DNA from 2 places in the Dechloromonas sp. ARDL1 genome. Region 1 is predicted to be linked to the other one. Evidence: predicted binding sites of a transcription regulator. Region 1 holds the regulator's gene; the other holds the start of a gene.
What was found. Region 1 encodes FliA, which starts transcription of late flagellar genes. Its sites were predicted from a motif close to CTAAAGTTNNNNNNNNNNNNGCCGNTA; they were not measured.

Region 1 (7,660 bases):
GGTTTGCGCAGCGCTCAATGGCACTCATGCAGAAGGGTTTCGTCATCGAGTCGCAGTTCATACGTGAGCCGGGTTTGATGCTTCCTCGGTTGGCCGATATTTCCAGCGACGCGCTATTTATATTTTCCCCTTTGCTGGCCTTGCTCCTGGTTGCGGCTATCCTGCCGCCTTTTTTCCTGAATGCGTGGGTTTTTTCGCCCAAGGCGCTGGTACCGGATCTGAAGCGCTTGAATCCCTTGAGTGGGTTTGGTCGCATGTTTTCTTGGGCCAGCCTGATGGAATTGCTCAAGGCGGTTCTCAAGGCGGCCCTGGTGGGCGGTGTGGCGGCCCTGTTGATCTGGAAGGAACGCGACGAGTTGTTCGGTCTGCTGGGTGAGCCGCTAGAGGCGGGGCTGGCGCATGCCGGTCATATGATTGCATTCTCGTTTCTGATTCTGGTTGCCACCTTAGTGCTGGTTGTTGCTGCCGACGTTCCGTTCCAGCTCTGGCAGTACTTCGACAAGCTGAAGATGACCAAGGAAGAGGTTCGGCAGGAAATGAAGGAGATGATGGGCGACCCGCACGTCAAGGGGCGTATCCGCAGCCTTCAGATGCAAGCAGCGCGTAAGCGGATGATGGCTGCCGTGCCCACGGCGAATGTGGTGGTCACCAACCCGACGCACTACGCGGTGGCGCTTTCGTACAAGGCGGGAATGGCGGCACCCAAGGTGGTTGCCAAAGGGGTTGGCGCGGTCGCTTTGAAGATCCGCGAGGTGGCTTCCGAGAATGCAGTACCGATCATGGAAGCGCCGCCGTTGGCGCGAGCGCTCTATAAGCATACCGATATCGACGCTGAAATTCCCTCCGCCCTGTATAACGCAGTCGCGGAGGTTCTTGCTTATATCTACCAGTTGGCTAACTGGCGCCAAGCGGGGGGCACCTATCCGGTTCCGCCGCGCGATTTGCCGGTCCCACCCGAGCTTATTCCGGAGGCGAACTAAATGGCCGCCTCGTCAATGAGCATGCAGAACTTGCTGGGGCGTCTGAATCTGACCCAGATGGCGGCGCCGGTCCTGATCCTGATGATCCTGGCGATGATGGTGTTGCCGCTGCCGGCATTTGTGCTGGATGTGTTCTTCACCTTTAATATCGCGATCTCGGTGCTCGTCCTGCTGGTCGCCGTCAATACCCAGAAGACACTCGATTTCTCCGTTTTTCCGACGGTTTTGCTGGTGACGACCTTGCTCCGTCTGTCGCTGAACGTGGCGTCGACGCGAGTCGTGATGCTTGAGGGCCACAATGGTCCGGATGCGGCCGGGAAGGTGATTGAGGCATTCGGTCACTTTTTGGTTGGCGGAAATTTCGCTGTTGGCATCATGGTCTTCCTGATCCTGGTGGTCATCAATTTTGTCGTGATCACCAAGGGCGCGGGGCGGGTTGCCGAAGTCTCCGCACGCTTCACGCTCGATGCAATGCCGGGTAAGCAAATGGCCATCGATGCCGACCTCAATGCCGGCCTGATCGGTGAGGAGGAGGCGCGCAAGCGGCGGACCGACATTTCCCGCGAGTCAGAGTTTTTCGGTTCGATGGACGGTGCGTCCAAATTCGTGCGCGGTGACGCGATCGCCGGCATCATCATCATGCTGCTCAACGTGGTCGGCGGCCTGATCGTTGGCGTTCTCCAGCACAACATGGAACTTGCCCAGGCGGCCAAGAACTACACGCTGCTGACCATAGGCGACGGTCTGGTGGCACAGATTCCGGGACTGATCATTTCCATCGCCGCCGGCATGGTGGTGACCCGTGTATCCGACGATCGTGACATTGGCCAGCAAGTCATGGGGCAGATGTTCCGCAACGGCAAGGTGATCGCCATCACGGCAGCCATCGTCGGTTTCCTGGGCCTCATCCCGGGGATGCCGAATCTGGTTTTCCTCCTGCTTGCGGCTATCCTGGGCTGGTTCTCCTGGACCATGATGCAGCGTGAGAAGCGCATCGTCGAAACTCCCGTGCATGTTGCCCCGGCGCCCGTGCAAGAGGCGCTTGAGGCCAGTTGGGCTGATGTGGCGCCACTCGATGTGCTCGGGCTGGAGGTTGGTTACCGCCTGATTCCGCTGGTCGACAAGTCGCAGGACGGCGAGTTGCTGCGCCGTATACGTGGCATCCGCAAGAAATTCGCGCAGGAGGTTGGTTTCCTCGTATCGCCGGTTCATATCCGCGACAACTTGGAACTGAAGCCGAATACCTACCGAATTTTGCTCAAAGGGGTGGAGATCGGCCAGGGCGAGGCCTATACCGGTCAGTATCTGGCGATCAATCCGGGGCGCGTTGCCGGCACATTGAACGGCGTGAGCACCAAGGATCCGGCATTTGGCCTGCCGGCAACATGGATCGATGCGGCGCAGCGCGATCAGGCGCAGGCTTACGGCTATACCGTCGTCGATGCCTCGACGGTCGTTGCCACGCATCTGAATCATCTCATCCTGACGCATGCGGCCGAGTTGCTGGGGCGCCAGGAGGTGCAACAGTTGCTCGACCATCTAGCCAAGGAAATGCCCAAGCTGGTCGAGGATCTGGTTCCCAAGGTCCTGCCGCTCGGCACCTTGCAGAAAGTCCTGCAAGGCATGCTCGAAGAAGGCGTCCATATCCGCGACATGCGGACCATCATCGAAACCGTTGCCGATCATGCAACGCGGACCCAGAACGCGGACGACCTCACCATTCAGGTGCGCATGGCGCTGGGGCGTGCCATCGTCCAGCAGCTTTTCCCCGGGACTGGCGAAATGCAGGTCATGTCGCTGGACCCGACGTTGGAGCGCCTGCTCACCCAGGCGGTGGCTGGCGGCTCGGAAAACACCAGTTTCGAGCCCGGTTTGGCGGATACGCTGATTCGTGAGACCGCAACTGCTGCCGGGCGCCAGGAAAGCCTGGGCTTGCCCGCCGTATTGTTGGTTCCTGGCAGTCTGCGCTTGCTGCTGTCCAGGTTCTTGCGCCGCACCATTCCTCAACTCAAGGTGCTTTCGCACAATGAAGTGCCTGAAGCCCGAATCATCAAGGTGACCTCGATCATCGGAGGTAGAACATGAACGTCAGAAAATTCATCGCCGCCAACGCAAGGGATGCCTTGAGGAAGGTCAAAGAGACCTTGGGCAACGACGCGATCATTCTCTCCAACCGAGGAGTTCCCGGCGGGGTGGAGATCATGGCCGTCGCCGCAAGGGATATGGCCATGATCGTACCGACACCGGTCGCCGACAGCGCTCCGGCGCAGCAACGTCCGCAGCCCAAGGTCGATGTCGAGGATGATTATCGGGTTGTGCTCAATTCGGCCCGCGCCCGCATTTCGCAGCCAACGCCGCCGGTAGCCGTGCCATCGGCGCCGCAGCAGGCGACCAGGCCGACTGTGAATCATGCTTTCCTGGCCAAGCCGGCGGCAACCGTGAATGCCGGTATCCCCAAGACCGGCGCGTTGCGCAATCTAGAAATGTCCCGCCCATCGCAGCCTCCCGTGCAGCCCCGTCCGGCGCCCGTTGTCCCCCCCGTCGCTGCGGCAATTCCGCAGCCGCCTGCCGCATCGCGGCGGGCCGAAGCCGAAGTCGTACCGATGGAGGTCATGGAGGAAATTCGTTCGCTACGCAAGATCGTCGAGCAACATCTGGCCGGCTTCGCCTGGGGCGAGGTGGCGCGTTCGGAGCCGGTGAAGACCGACATTCTCCGCCAGATGCTCGATGCCGGGTTCTCGCCGCAGTTCGCTCGCGACCTGTTGTCCGATCTGCCGGTGGACATGAGTGCTGTCGAAGCCATGGCTTGGGTCAAGGGCGCGGCCGATCGTTCGCTGATGACGCTGGGCAACGAAAATGACATCGTCGATCGAGGTGGTGTCTATGCGCTGGTTGGGCCGACCGGCGTGGGCAAGACTACCACAACCGCCAAGCTGGCCGCACGCTGTGTGCTGCGTCACGGGCCGAGCAAGGTGGCCCTGGTCACCACCGACGGTTACCGGATCGGTGCCCACGAACAATTGCGCATCTATGGACGTATCCTCGGAGTGTCCGTGCATCTGGTCAAGGATGCCGCAGAATTGCGCCAGACACTCAGCGAACTGCAGCACAAGCACATGGTGTTGATCGATACCATGGGTATGAGCCAGAAGGACAAGCTGGTTCCCGAATTGACCGACATGCTGGCCGGATGCGACGTGCAGCGGGTGCTGCTGCTCAATTCGACCGCGCGCGGCGATACTCTGGATGACGTGGTGCGTGCCTATGCCGGCGATTCGCTGGCTGGCTGTATCCTGACCAAGATCGACGAGGCGGCCAGTCTTGCCACGGCACTCGACGTGATCATGCGTCACAGCCTGAAGCTGCTCTACGTCTCGAATGGGCAGCGCGTGCCCGAAGATATTCATCTCCCGAACCGGAGCTATCTGCTGCATCGTGCTTTCAAGGACGTGCCGGAAGCCTCGCCCCACAAGTATGACGGGATCGAACCGGCCATGATGATGGCGAACGCCGGTATGGTTGCGGCGGGAGGGCGTCGTGGCTGATTTTCGCGTCGACCAGGCTGCCGGCCTGCGTCGGCTTCTCGGGGGCGGGCAGCAACTGCAAGTAGTCACCTTTGTTGCCGGTTGCGAAGGTGTCGGACGCAGTGTGGCCGTGGCCAACATCGGCGTGGCCTTGGCGCGTCTTGGCAAGGAGGTGCTGATCATCGACGAGCATGCGCCGGGCGATGACATCGCCGCCACCTTTGGCTTGGTCGCCCGCAGCGATCTGCTCAATGTGGTGCAGCGCGAATTGCCACTGTCGCAAGTGCTGCTGCAGCCGATGCACGGTCTTCGCGTCCTGCCGGCAGCGCGTGCGGTGAAGAAACTGGGACGTCTGTCCCTGCATCAGCAGCAGACCCTGCTCGATGCCATGTCGGGTCTCGACCGGCCTGTCGATGTGATTCTGGTCGATGCCAGTACAGCGCATCCTCACGGATTTTCTCCGTTTGGCATCGCGGCTCAGGAGGCGGTGGTCGTTCTCTCTGGAAGCAGTGCATCGATCACCGAAGCCTATTCGCTCATCAAGAAAGTGAGCCATGCTTTTTCCCGGAAGCATTTCCGCATTCTGGTGAACAAGGTGCGCAGCCAGCCCGATGCCCGATCGATCTACGAGAACATCGCTCAGGTCGCCGCTCAGCGCGGTATTGCTCGCCTGGATTATGCCGGAGCCGTCCCGCTGGATGAGTCCCTTCGTCTAGCCGCTCAGTTGTGTCGCCCGGTGCTGGTGCAGGCTCCGGATTCGGTAGCAGCTACAGCGTTCCGCGATATCGCCTCGGACATGCTGTATTGGCAGCGCAGCGAAAGCGAGGCCGGCGGAGTCGAACAGTTCATGCAGCAACTGCTACACTTGAGCCAACGTATAACTCCCAACGTATTACGAGCCTGATGTATACCGCTGCCGGGCAGCCAGACAGGGAACAGTTGGTTCAGCGCTTCGTGCCGCTGGTGAAACGTGTCGCCTACCATTTGATGGCGCGCCTGCCGCCCAGCGTTCAGTTCGATGATCTGGTCCAGAACGGGATGATCGGGCTGCTGGATGCCATCGACCGTTATCAGGAAGGGTTCGGGGCGCAGTTCGAAACCTATGCCACGCAGCGAGTGCGCGGCGCGATGCTCGACGGCCTGCGGGAAAACGACTGGTTGCCCCGGAATCTCAGGCGTGAATTGCGCCGTATCGAAACAGCGATCAATCAGCTCGAACATGAGTACGGGCGGGCGCCATCCGAGCGCGAACTAGCCGATTCGTTGGGCCTTTCTCTCGCCGATTATCAGAAAACCCTGCACGACGCGCGCGGTCACCAACTCGTCTATTTCGAGGATTTTTCCGGTGAGGGCGATGACGACTTTCTGGAGCGTCACTTCACCGACAACAACGCCGATCCGGCTGCGATACTTGAAGATCAAGGCATGAAGGCGCTGCTGGTGTCAGCCATTGGTGATCTGCCCGAGCGTGAGAAGCTGATGATGGCGCTTTACTACGAGCAGGACCTCAATCTCCGGGAAATCGGTGAGGTCATGGGGGTCAGTGAGTCACGGGTCTGCCAGCTACATAGCCAGGCTATTGCCCGGTTGCGAACCCGCATGGTGGGGGAAGTGCCCAAGGCAGCCAAACGACGCAAGGAGCGTGCGGGTGGATAAGATCAGTCTGGCCGGTCTGGCCATTGGATTGTTCGCCATTGTCGGCGGCCAGTATCTCGAAGGTGGGCATGTCGGCTCGCTGGTTCAGCCGACCGCTCTTTTGATTGTTCTCGGCGGCACGCTGGGTGCCGTCCTACTGCAAAGCCCTATCCATGTTTTTCGACGGGGCATGAAGATGGTCAAGTGGGTGTGGGTTCCACCGGTCATCGAGCAGAAGCGGCTGATCGAGCAAATACTGATGTGGAGCCAACTTTCGCGACGCGAGGGCCTGCTGGCGCTGGAAAACCAGATGCCTCGCGTCAAGGACGAATTCACCAAACGCGGCCTGCAGCTCTTGGTCGATGGCGCCGACCCTGAGCGTATCCGAGAGTTGCTCGAAGTGGAGATCGACACCTACGAGGATGAGCTGCGGCAGTCCGCCAAAATCTGGGAATCCGCAGGAGGCTACTCGCCGACCATCGGCATTCTTGGTGCGGTCATGGGGCTGATCCACGTGATGGAAAATTTGTCCGATCCGACCAAACTGGGGGCCGGTATCGCGGTTGCCTTTGTCGCTACGATCTATGGCGTAGGCTTGGCCAATCTGGTCTATCTGCCGATTGCCGGGAAGCTGAAGTATTACATCGGCCGCATGGTGGCGACCCGTGAAATGCTGGTCGACGGACTGGTCGGTATCGCGGTGGGCGACAATCCGCGCATCATCGAAGGTCGTCTCAAGGGCTATCTGCACTGATGGCTCGGCGTCGCCGCGAGGAAGAGCATGAAAACCACGAGCGGTGGCTGGTGTCATACGCCGATTTCATCACCCTGCTTTTCGCTTTCTTCGTGGTCATGTATGCCATCTCGTCGGTGAATGAGGGGAAATACAAGGTTCTGTCCAATTCGCTGACCAACGCTTTTAAAAATACGACAGGGCAACCGGGGGGGCAGCCGATTGCGACCATTCAGGGGGCGCCGTTGCTGCCGGTGAAGCCGATTGCCAAGCCCGACAAGCTACCCGATCAGAAGAAGGTGGAAGAAAAAAAGAGCGAGCAGCGACAGAAGATGCGAAATGTCGCCGACGATATCAAGAATGCACTGCAGCCCTTGATTGCGCAGGGCAAAGTGAAGTTGCTCGAAACCAGTCGCGGCGTCACGGTCGAGATCAACGACAGCATTCTTTTTCCGGCGGGTCAGGCCAGGTTGCAAGCAGCATCGATCAGTGCAATGCAGGCGATCGCCCAGGTTCTAGCTGATTCTGATTTTCCGATCACGATTGAGGGGCACACCGACAACGTGCCGATCGCCACGGCACAATTCCCGTCGAACTGGGAGTTGTCGGCCATGCGGGCCACCACCGTGCTGCGACTGTTCAACGAAGGCGGTGTCGGCGCCGAACGCCTGACTGCCATCGGTTATGGCGAAACACGGCCCCTGGAAACGAATACGACCGTAGAGGGAAGGGCCAGGAATCGCCGCGTCAGTATCCTGATCGATTCAAACCGTCCGGAGGAGCCGACG
Region 2 (7,660 bases), 560 kb from region 1:
CGCGGCGCGCCATCTCCTCGCCGAGCAGCCGCGATTTCCACGAAGCCGGCGACGAGCAGAAGCCGTGTAAATAGAGGATCAGTGGGCGGTCCATTGCACCCAGCCGAAATGGGCCGTGGTCAGCACGACGATGCCGAAGACGATGCGATACCAGGCAAAGGGCACGAAATCATGGCTGGAAATGAAGCGCAGCAGCCAGCGAACGCACAGGAAGGCCGAAATGAAGGCGGAAATGAAGCCCACCACCCACATGCCGATATCGTCGGCGCTGAGCAGGGCCCGCTCCTTGTACAACTGGTAGACCGTCGCCACGCCCAGCGTAGGAATGGCGAGAAAGAATGAAAATTCGGTCGCCGCCTTGCGCGAAAGGCCGAACAGCAGACCGCCGATGATCGTCGCCCCGGAACGCGAGGTGCCGGGAATCAGCGCAAAGGCCTGAGCGATGCCAAGCTTCAACGCATCGACCAGCGTCATATCCTCGACTCTTTCGACACGGATCTTGTGCTCTCGCTTTTCAGCCCACAGGATAACGAAGGCGCCCAGGATGAAGGTCGTCGCCACGGCAATCGGGTTGAACAGATTGGCCTTGATCGCCTTGCCGAAAGCCAGCCCGAGGATGGCCAGCGGCAGGAAGGCGACGAACAGGTTGAGGATGAATTTCTGCGCTGCCTTGTCGCTGAACGCACCGCGCGCCACCACCAGCAGGCGCTCGCGATATTCCCAGACGACGGCAAGAATCGCCCCGGACTGAATCACAATTTCGAACAATTTGCCGCGATCGTCGTTGAAATTCAACAAATCGCCAGCCAGAATCAGATGCCCGGTCGACGAAATGGGGAGAAATTCGGTCAGCCCCTCGACAATGCCGAGAATGAGCGCCTTGAGCAGGAGGATCGGGTCCATGGAATACAGCCTGATAGAGGAGGCCGCATTCTACTATCCCGGCCGGGTAGCCGCTTCCAGATTCGCCAGCCAGATCAGCGCCTGCTCGCGTGTCGCGCCGCACATTTCCGGCGACGGCTGCAGGCCGCCGCAGCAATCCGGCCGTTCGGGACGACCGAAAATGGTGCACCGATACTGATCATCGAGATGCGCGCAAGGCTGCCCCGCCGGTTTGTCCAGCGAAGAAATCGACGGCGCAACGCAGCAGGCGCCACAGCCAGGACGACACTCCATCGCGATCAACGCCCGCTCAGGAGACGCAGGCCCAGCAACAGGAACAGCCCGCCGGCGAGACGATCCAGCCATGCCGTGACGGCGGGATGCCGTGCCAGCCGCTCGCCCAAGGCGCCGGCAAAGAAACCGATCAGCGCGAACACCACGGCCGCCTGCACCGTAAAGATCACACCCAACTGCACGATCTGCCACGCCGCGGCACCCAGTTCCGCTTGCACGAATTGAGGAAGGAAGGCGAGAAAGAACAGCACCACCTTGGGATTGATGGCATTGGCCAGCAACCCGCGCCGAAACAAGCTTGCACAACTGTCGGTGGGAATGACCAGGCGTCGCGCGTCGGTCGGTGCCGCATGACGTAGCGCCTGAATGCCGAGCCAGATCAGGTACACGCCCCCCGCCACGCGCAAGGCGCCGAATGCCAGTTCGGAAGCGACGATCAGCGCCCCAACCCCGAGCGCGGCCAGCGCGGTGTGATTCAGGCACCCCGCCGCACACCCCAGGCCAAACGCCACGCCTTGCCGGCGACCGCGCGCCATGCCCAAGGCCAGCACGAGCAGATTGTCAGGCCCCGGTGCCAGCGTCAGCAATACCGACGCGGCAACAAAGGGAAGCAGCTGGGAAGAAGAGAGAAAGACATCCATGGCGCAAGGTTAAATGAAAAACGGCGGGAACCCTCCCGCCGTTTTTCGTTACGGATTAGCCGAAATCAATCGCCGGCTTTACACCTTGCGGTAGACCTCGGCGCCACTCTTCACGAACTCGACCGCCTTGGCCGCCATTCCCTTCTCCAGCGCCTCACCTTCGTTCAAGCCCTGCGCTGCCGCGAAGTCGCGTACGTCCTGGGTGATCTTCATCGAGCAGAAGTGCGGGCCGCACATCGAGCAGAAATGAGCGACCTTGGCCGATTCCTTGGGCAGGGTCTCGTCGTGGAATTCGCGCGCCTTGTCCGGGTCGAGGCCGAGGTTGAACTGGTCTTCCCAGCGGAACTCGTAGCGCGCCTTGGACAACGCGTTGTCGCGGATCTGCGCGCCGGGATGGCCCTTAGCGAGGTCGGCGGCGTGCGCGGCGAGCTTGTAGGTGATGATGCCTTCCTTGACGTCATCCTTGTCCGGCAGGCCCAGGTGCTCCTTGGGCGTGACGTAGCAGAGCATGGCCGTGCCGTACCAGCCGATCATCGCGGCGCCGATGCCGCTGGTGATGTGGTCGTAGCCCGGGGCGATGTCGGTGGTCAGCGGACCAAGGGTGTAGAACGGGGCTTCCTTGCAGTATTCGAGCTGCAGATCCATGTTCTCCTTGATCAGGTGCATCGGCACATGGCCCGGGCCTTCGATGATGGTCTGCACGTCGTGCTTCCAGGCGATCTCGGTCAGCTCGCCCAGCGTCTTCAGTTCGCCGAGCTGCGCTTCGTCGTTGGCGTCGTAGATCGAGCCTGGACGCAGGCCGTCGCCGAGGCTGAAGGCGACGTCGTAGGCCTTCATGATTTCGCAGATTTCCTCGAAATGCGTGTAGAGGAAGCTCTCCTTGTGGTGCGCCAGGCACCACTTGGCCATGATCGAGCCGCCGCGCGAAACGATGCCGGTCATCCGGTTGGCGGTCATCGGGATGTAGCGCAGCAGCACGCCGGCGTGGATGGTGAAGTAGTCGACGCCCTGCTCGGCCTGTTCGATCAGCGTGTCGCGGAAGATTTCCCAGGTCAGGTCTTCGGCCTTGCCATTGACCTTTTCCAGCGCCTGGTAGATCGGCACGGTGCCGATCGGCACCGGGCTGTTGCGGATGATCCACTCGCGGGTTTCGTGGATGTTCTTGCCGGTGGACAGATCCATCACCGTGTCGCCGCCCCAGCGGATCGACCAGGTCATTTTCTCGACTTCTTCCTGAATGGATGAGCCGAGCGCCGAGTTGCCGATGTTGGCGTTGATCTTGGTGAGGAAGTTGCGGCCGATGATCATCGGCTCGCTTTCCGGGTGGTTGATGTTGTTCGGGATGATGGCGCGGCCACGGGCGACTTCGCTGCGCACGAACTCCGGAGTGATTTCTTCCGGAATGCTGGCGCCGAAATTCTGGCCGGGATGCTGGCGACCGAGCAGCTTGGCCATCTTGTCGCCCATCGGGCCGGTGGCCTTTAGCGAGTCGATGTAGGCACGGCGGTTCAGGTTCTCGCGAATCGCGACGTATTCCATTTCCGGCGTGACGATGCCCTTACGCGCATAGTGCATCTGCGACACGTTGGCGCCGGCCTTGGCACGGCGCGGCTTGCGATGCAGGCCGGGAAAACGCAGTTCTTCGAGCGCCTTGTCGGCGGCCCGCTGGCGACCGTAGTCGGAGGTCAGGTCCGGCAGTTCCTCGGTGTCGCCACGTTCGGCAATCCACTGGGCGCGCAGCGCCGGCAGGCCGGAACGGATATCGATCTTGGCGGCCGGATCGGAATAGCCGCCGGAGCAGTCGTAGACAAAAATCGGCGGATTTTTTTCCCCGCCCATGCCGGTCGGCGTGTCAGCCTGCGAAATTTCCCGCATCGGCACCTGGATATCCGGGCGCGAACCCTCGACGTAGATCTTGCGCGAGTTCGGCAGCGGCTGGATGGCGGCCTCGTCGACATGGGCATTGGCGGCGAGGAAGGTGTCTTTGGCGTTCATGGAAGCTCCGTGCGTGAATACAGCCTGGTAAGACGCGCAAGGAGCGGGCTGGGTTCCACCACAGCGTTCGTTTCCCTACGACGGCATGACCCGGTCAGGTTCGAAGGGTATTTCTCAGCCTGCTTATCCGCCGGCACCCCTAACGAGTGGGCTGCAAGTTACTGGAAATACAGGCAAAATGCAAGGAACGACAAATTCCGCTCAAGATTTTCAGAAATCAGCCGAAATATCTTCGACAAGATGCGGAATTCAAAGAAAAACCAAGGGAAACAAGATGCGCTACCTGATCATTGCCAGCCTACTGGCCCCCCTGCCCTGGAGCGTGTCGGCTGCGCCGACATGGCAAGTGATTTCGTCCGAACCCGGGAAGCGCATCGAACTTGACCGGACCAGCCTGAAGCGCGACGGCAACACGGTACAAGCCCAGGGCCGCGTTGTTCTCGAAAAGGAACTCACTGACTCAAAATCCGGCGCCGGCTACCGCGTCATCGAAGCCGTCACCCGCTACGATTGCAGCACGCGCAATGCCAACACCATCAAGCGCATCTTCAAGAAAAACGAATCCGAGGTCATCCGCGAGGAGGACATCAAGGGCGCAGAGCTCCCCGTCCGCTCCGGTACGCTGGATGACAAGGTACTGCGCGAAGTATGCCGCCCGCCGAAAGACACGCCCGCCGAACTCGCCAAGAAGGCAAATGAGGCTGGCACCGAACTAAAAGCAGCCAACGAGGCCGTACTCAAGACGGAAATGGCCAAGGCCGAAAAGCCCGCCCCCATCAAGGCGGCCGACACCACCGCCAAGGAAGCCGAGCATTCGGCCATTCCATCGATTCGCCCAAATCTGAAAGCGGCGCTAGAAGCCTCTCGCGAGCCTACGAAGGAGGCCGCCAAGGAACCCGTGCCAACAGCCAGCGCACCGGTCGCCAAGCCCTCCCCCAAGCCCCCGGCCGTCGCGGCGCCCAAGGCGCAAACCGTTATCGTCCACACCTCACCGACGCCTGCGGCCAGGCCTAAGAAAACAATCAAACCCGAAGGCTACATGCTGGAACTCGCCCACACCGAAGCGGTTGTCCAACATGCCAATATCCACTGGGACTACGAAGGTCCGGGCGGCCCGGACAACTGGAGCAGGCTGGACCCACGCAACAAACTGTGCGCCACCGGCGAACGCCAGTCGCCTATCGACATCAAGGATGGCATCAAGGTCGACGTCGAGCCGATTGCGTTCAAGTACCAATCCTCCACCTTCCGCATCGTCGACAACGGCCACACCGTACAGGTGCAGGTTGGCGAGGGCTCGATCTCGCTGACCGGCAAGACCTACGAGCTGGTCCAGTTCCACTTCCATCGTCCGTCGGAAGAAAAGATCAATGGCCAGCGCTTCGACATGGTCGCCCACCTGGTGCACAGGGCCGACGATGGTCAACTGGCTGTAGTTGCGGTACTCCTCGAACGCGGCACCGAAAACCCGTTCATCCAGACCCTGTGGAACCATATGCCGCTCGAGCGGAACATGCCGGTCGCCCCGCCGAGCGCCAGCGTTGACTTGAACGCCCTCCTCCCGACCTCGCGCAACTACTACACCTACATGGGGTCACTGACCACACCTCCTTGTTCCGAAGGCGTGCTTTGGCTGGTCATGAAGCAACCGGTGCAAGTCTCCCAGGAGCAGATCAATATCTTCAGCCGCCTGTATCGCAACAACGCCCGCCCCATTCAATCCACCAGCGGCCGTCTGATCAAGGAAGGCCGTTGACCTGAGGTAAAACGCGATGGTAATTTAATGACCAAAGAGTCATTAAATTACCATGTCGTTGCCCCCTCCTCCCCGCAAACGCCGCAAGGAAGCCCGCCCATCAGAGTTGCTTGCGGCCGCTCTCGACCTCTTCGTGGAGAAAGGTTACGCCGCCACGCGCCTGGAAGACGTCGCCTCCCGTGCCGGTGTTTCGAAGGGTACGCTCTACCTGTACTACGAAAACAAGGAAGCGCTGTTCAAGGCCGTCATTCAAGAAGGCATCATTCCGGTGATTGCCGAAAACGAGGCCATCGCGGCCCAGCACACGGGCAGCAGCTTCGACCTGATGGAAAAGCTGCTCGCCAACTGGTGGGTCAAAATCGGTCTGACAGCCTTCGCCGGGATACCAAAACTGATGGTAGCCGAAGCCCGGAACTTCCCGGAACTTGGATGTTATTACGTCGAGAATGTCATCAACCGTGGCCGCGCTCTGGTTGGTAGCGCGCTGAAACGCGGCATGGCGAGCGGTGAATTCCGGGAGATGGATGTCGAAACGACCATTGATGTGGTGATCGCGCCCATCCTGATGCTGCTGATATGGCACCATTCGATGAGTTGCTGCGTCGAAAGCGAAGGTAATCCGCAGCAATATCTGCAGATTCACATGGATCTCTTGCGCCACGGTTTGTGCCGGATGGAAAAGGAGAGTCGGGTATAATTTCGATTTGTCGGAATCAATATATTAGCCTGTGCTAATATTATGCCTGCGGAGACCCCAATGAACATCGAGCAAGCGCGCTTCAACATGATCGAACAGCAGATCCGTCCCTGGGATGTTCTGGATCCGCAAGTTCTCGACCTTCTTTTCGTCGTCAAGCGCGAGGACTTCGCGCCGGCCGCCTATCGCAACCTGGCATTCGCCGATATGGAAATCCCGATCGGTGATGGCCAGACCATGCTGGCTCCGAAGATCGAAGCCAAGATGCTGCAGGAACTCGGCATCAAGAAAACCGACAAGGTACTCGAAATCGGCACCGGCAGCGGCTACATGGCTGCCTTACTCGCTGCGCGCGCCGAACACGTGGTAACGGTTGAGATCCGCCCGGAAATCGCTGCCGCCGCCAAGGAAAACCTGGCGCGCGCCGGCGTCGGCAACGTTTCGATCGAAGTAGGCAACGGTGTTGACGGCTGGTCGCAGCGCGGCCCCTACGATGCCATCGTCGTTTCCGGCTCGGTTCCCAGCGTCTCTCCCTCCCTGCTCAAGCAACTGCGCGTCGGTGGCCGTCTCGCCGTCATCACCGGCGAAGCGCCGGTGATGGAAGCTCAGCTGATCACCTGCACGGCCGAGGGAACCTATAACACCGTCAATCTCTTCGAAACCGTCGTTCCGGTGCTCGATGGAACTGGCGCCAAGGATCAATTCTCCTTCTGATGCAACAACTACGCGTACAACAACTGGCCGAATGGCTGGCCGACGCAAATCGGCCCGACCCTGTCCTGCTTGATGTACGCGAGCCGTGGGAAACTGAACTCTGCCGGTTGGCGGGCTCTTTGCACATCCCGATGCATCTTGTTCCGATTCGTTGCGGGGAAATCGATACCGGCCGCGATGTCGTGGTGATCTGCCACCACGGCAGTCGCAGCTTGCAGGTTGCCATGTTCCTCGAACGGAAGGGCTTCGGCTCGGTGCTCAACCTGATGGGCGGCGTCGATGCATGGGCTGGAGAGATTGATCCGAATATGCGTCGCTACTGAGGATGTCATGAAAAAACTAGTCTGGCTTTTCCTCTCTCCTCTGATCGCCACACCGCTCTGCGCCGCTGACCTGATGCAGGTCTATCGCCAGGCAAAAACCAACGACCCGACTTTCGCAGCAGCCCGCGCCACGCTCGACGCCGGGCAGGAAAAACAGCCGCAAGCGCGCGCCGGCCTGCTGCCGAGCCTCTCGCTTTCAGGCAATACGACGTGGAATGAAAACGAGCTGTCGACCCACAACGGCCCGACGATCGCCAAGCCGAAATACAACGCCAACGGTTACCAACTCACCCTCTCGCAGCCCTTGTTCCGCTGGCAGAACTGGATTGCCTACGACCAGTCCAAGATGCAGGTTGCG

Region 2: the regulator FliA is predicted to act here: its motif matches at 4,013-4,039, upstream of AB6Q56_RS20470 (surface-adhesin E family protein).

What each region holds. Positions count from the first base shown of each region.
Region 1 is NZ_CP168939.1:184,822-192,481, forward strand. It holds gene flhB (flagellar biosynthesis protein FlhB) at 1-980, shown strand, start outside; gene flhA (flagellar biosynthesis protein FlhA) at 981-3,065, shown strand; gene flhF (flagellar biosynthesis protein FlhF) at 3,062-4,525, shown strand; gene AB6Q56_RS00905 (MinD/ParA family ATP-binding protein) at 4,518-5,408, shown strand; gene AB6Q56_RS00910 (RNA polymerase sigma factor FliA) at 5,408-6,160, shown strand; gene AB6Q56_RS00915 (flagellar motor protein) at 6,153-6,893, shown strand; gene motD (flagellar motor protein MotD) at 6,893-7,660, shown strand, end outside.
Region 2 is NZ_CP168939.1:4,134,393-4,142,052, reverse strand. It holds gene AB6Q56_RS20495 (YqiA/YcfP family alpha/beta fold hydrolase) at 1-94, opposite strand, end outside; gene AB6Q56_RS20490 (undecaprenyl-diphosphate phosphatase) at 79-903, opposite strand; gene AB6Q56_RS20485 (YkgJ family cysteine cluster protein) at 937-1,176, opposite strand; gene AB6Q56_RS20480 (LysE family translocator) at 1,182-1,817, opposite strand; gene thiC (phosphomethylpyrimidine synthase ThiC) at 1,896-3,812, opposite strand; TPP riboswitch at 3,868-3,963, opposite strand; gene AB6Q56_RS20470 (surface-adhesin E family protein) at 4,087-5,568, shown strand; gene AB6Q56_RS20465 (TetR/AcrR family transcriptional regulator) at 5,621-6,265, shown strand; gene AB6Q56_RS20460 (protein-L-isoaspartate O-methyltransferase family protein) at 6,326-6,979, shown strand; gene AB6Q56_RS20455 (rhodanese-like domain-containing protein) at 6,979-7,302, shown strand; gene AB6Q56_RS20450 (TolC family outer membrane protein) at 7,310-7,660, shown strand, end outside.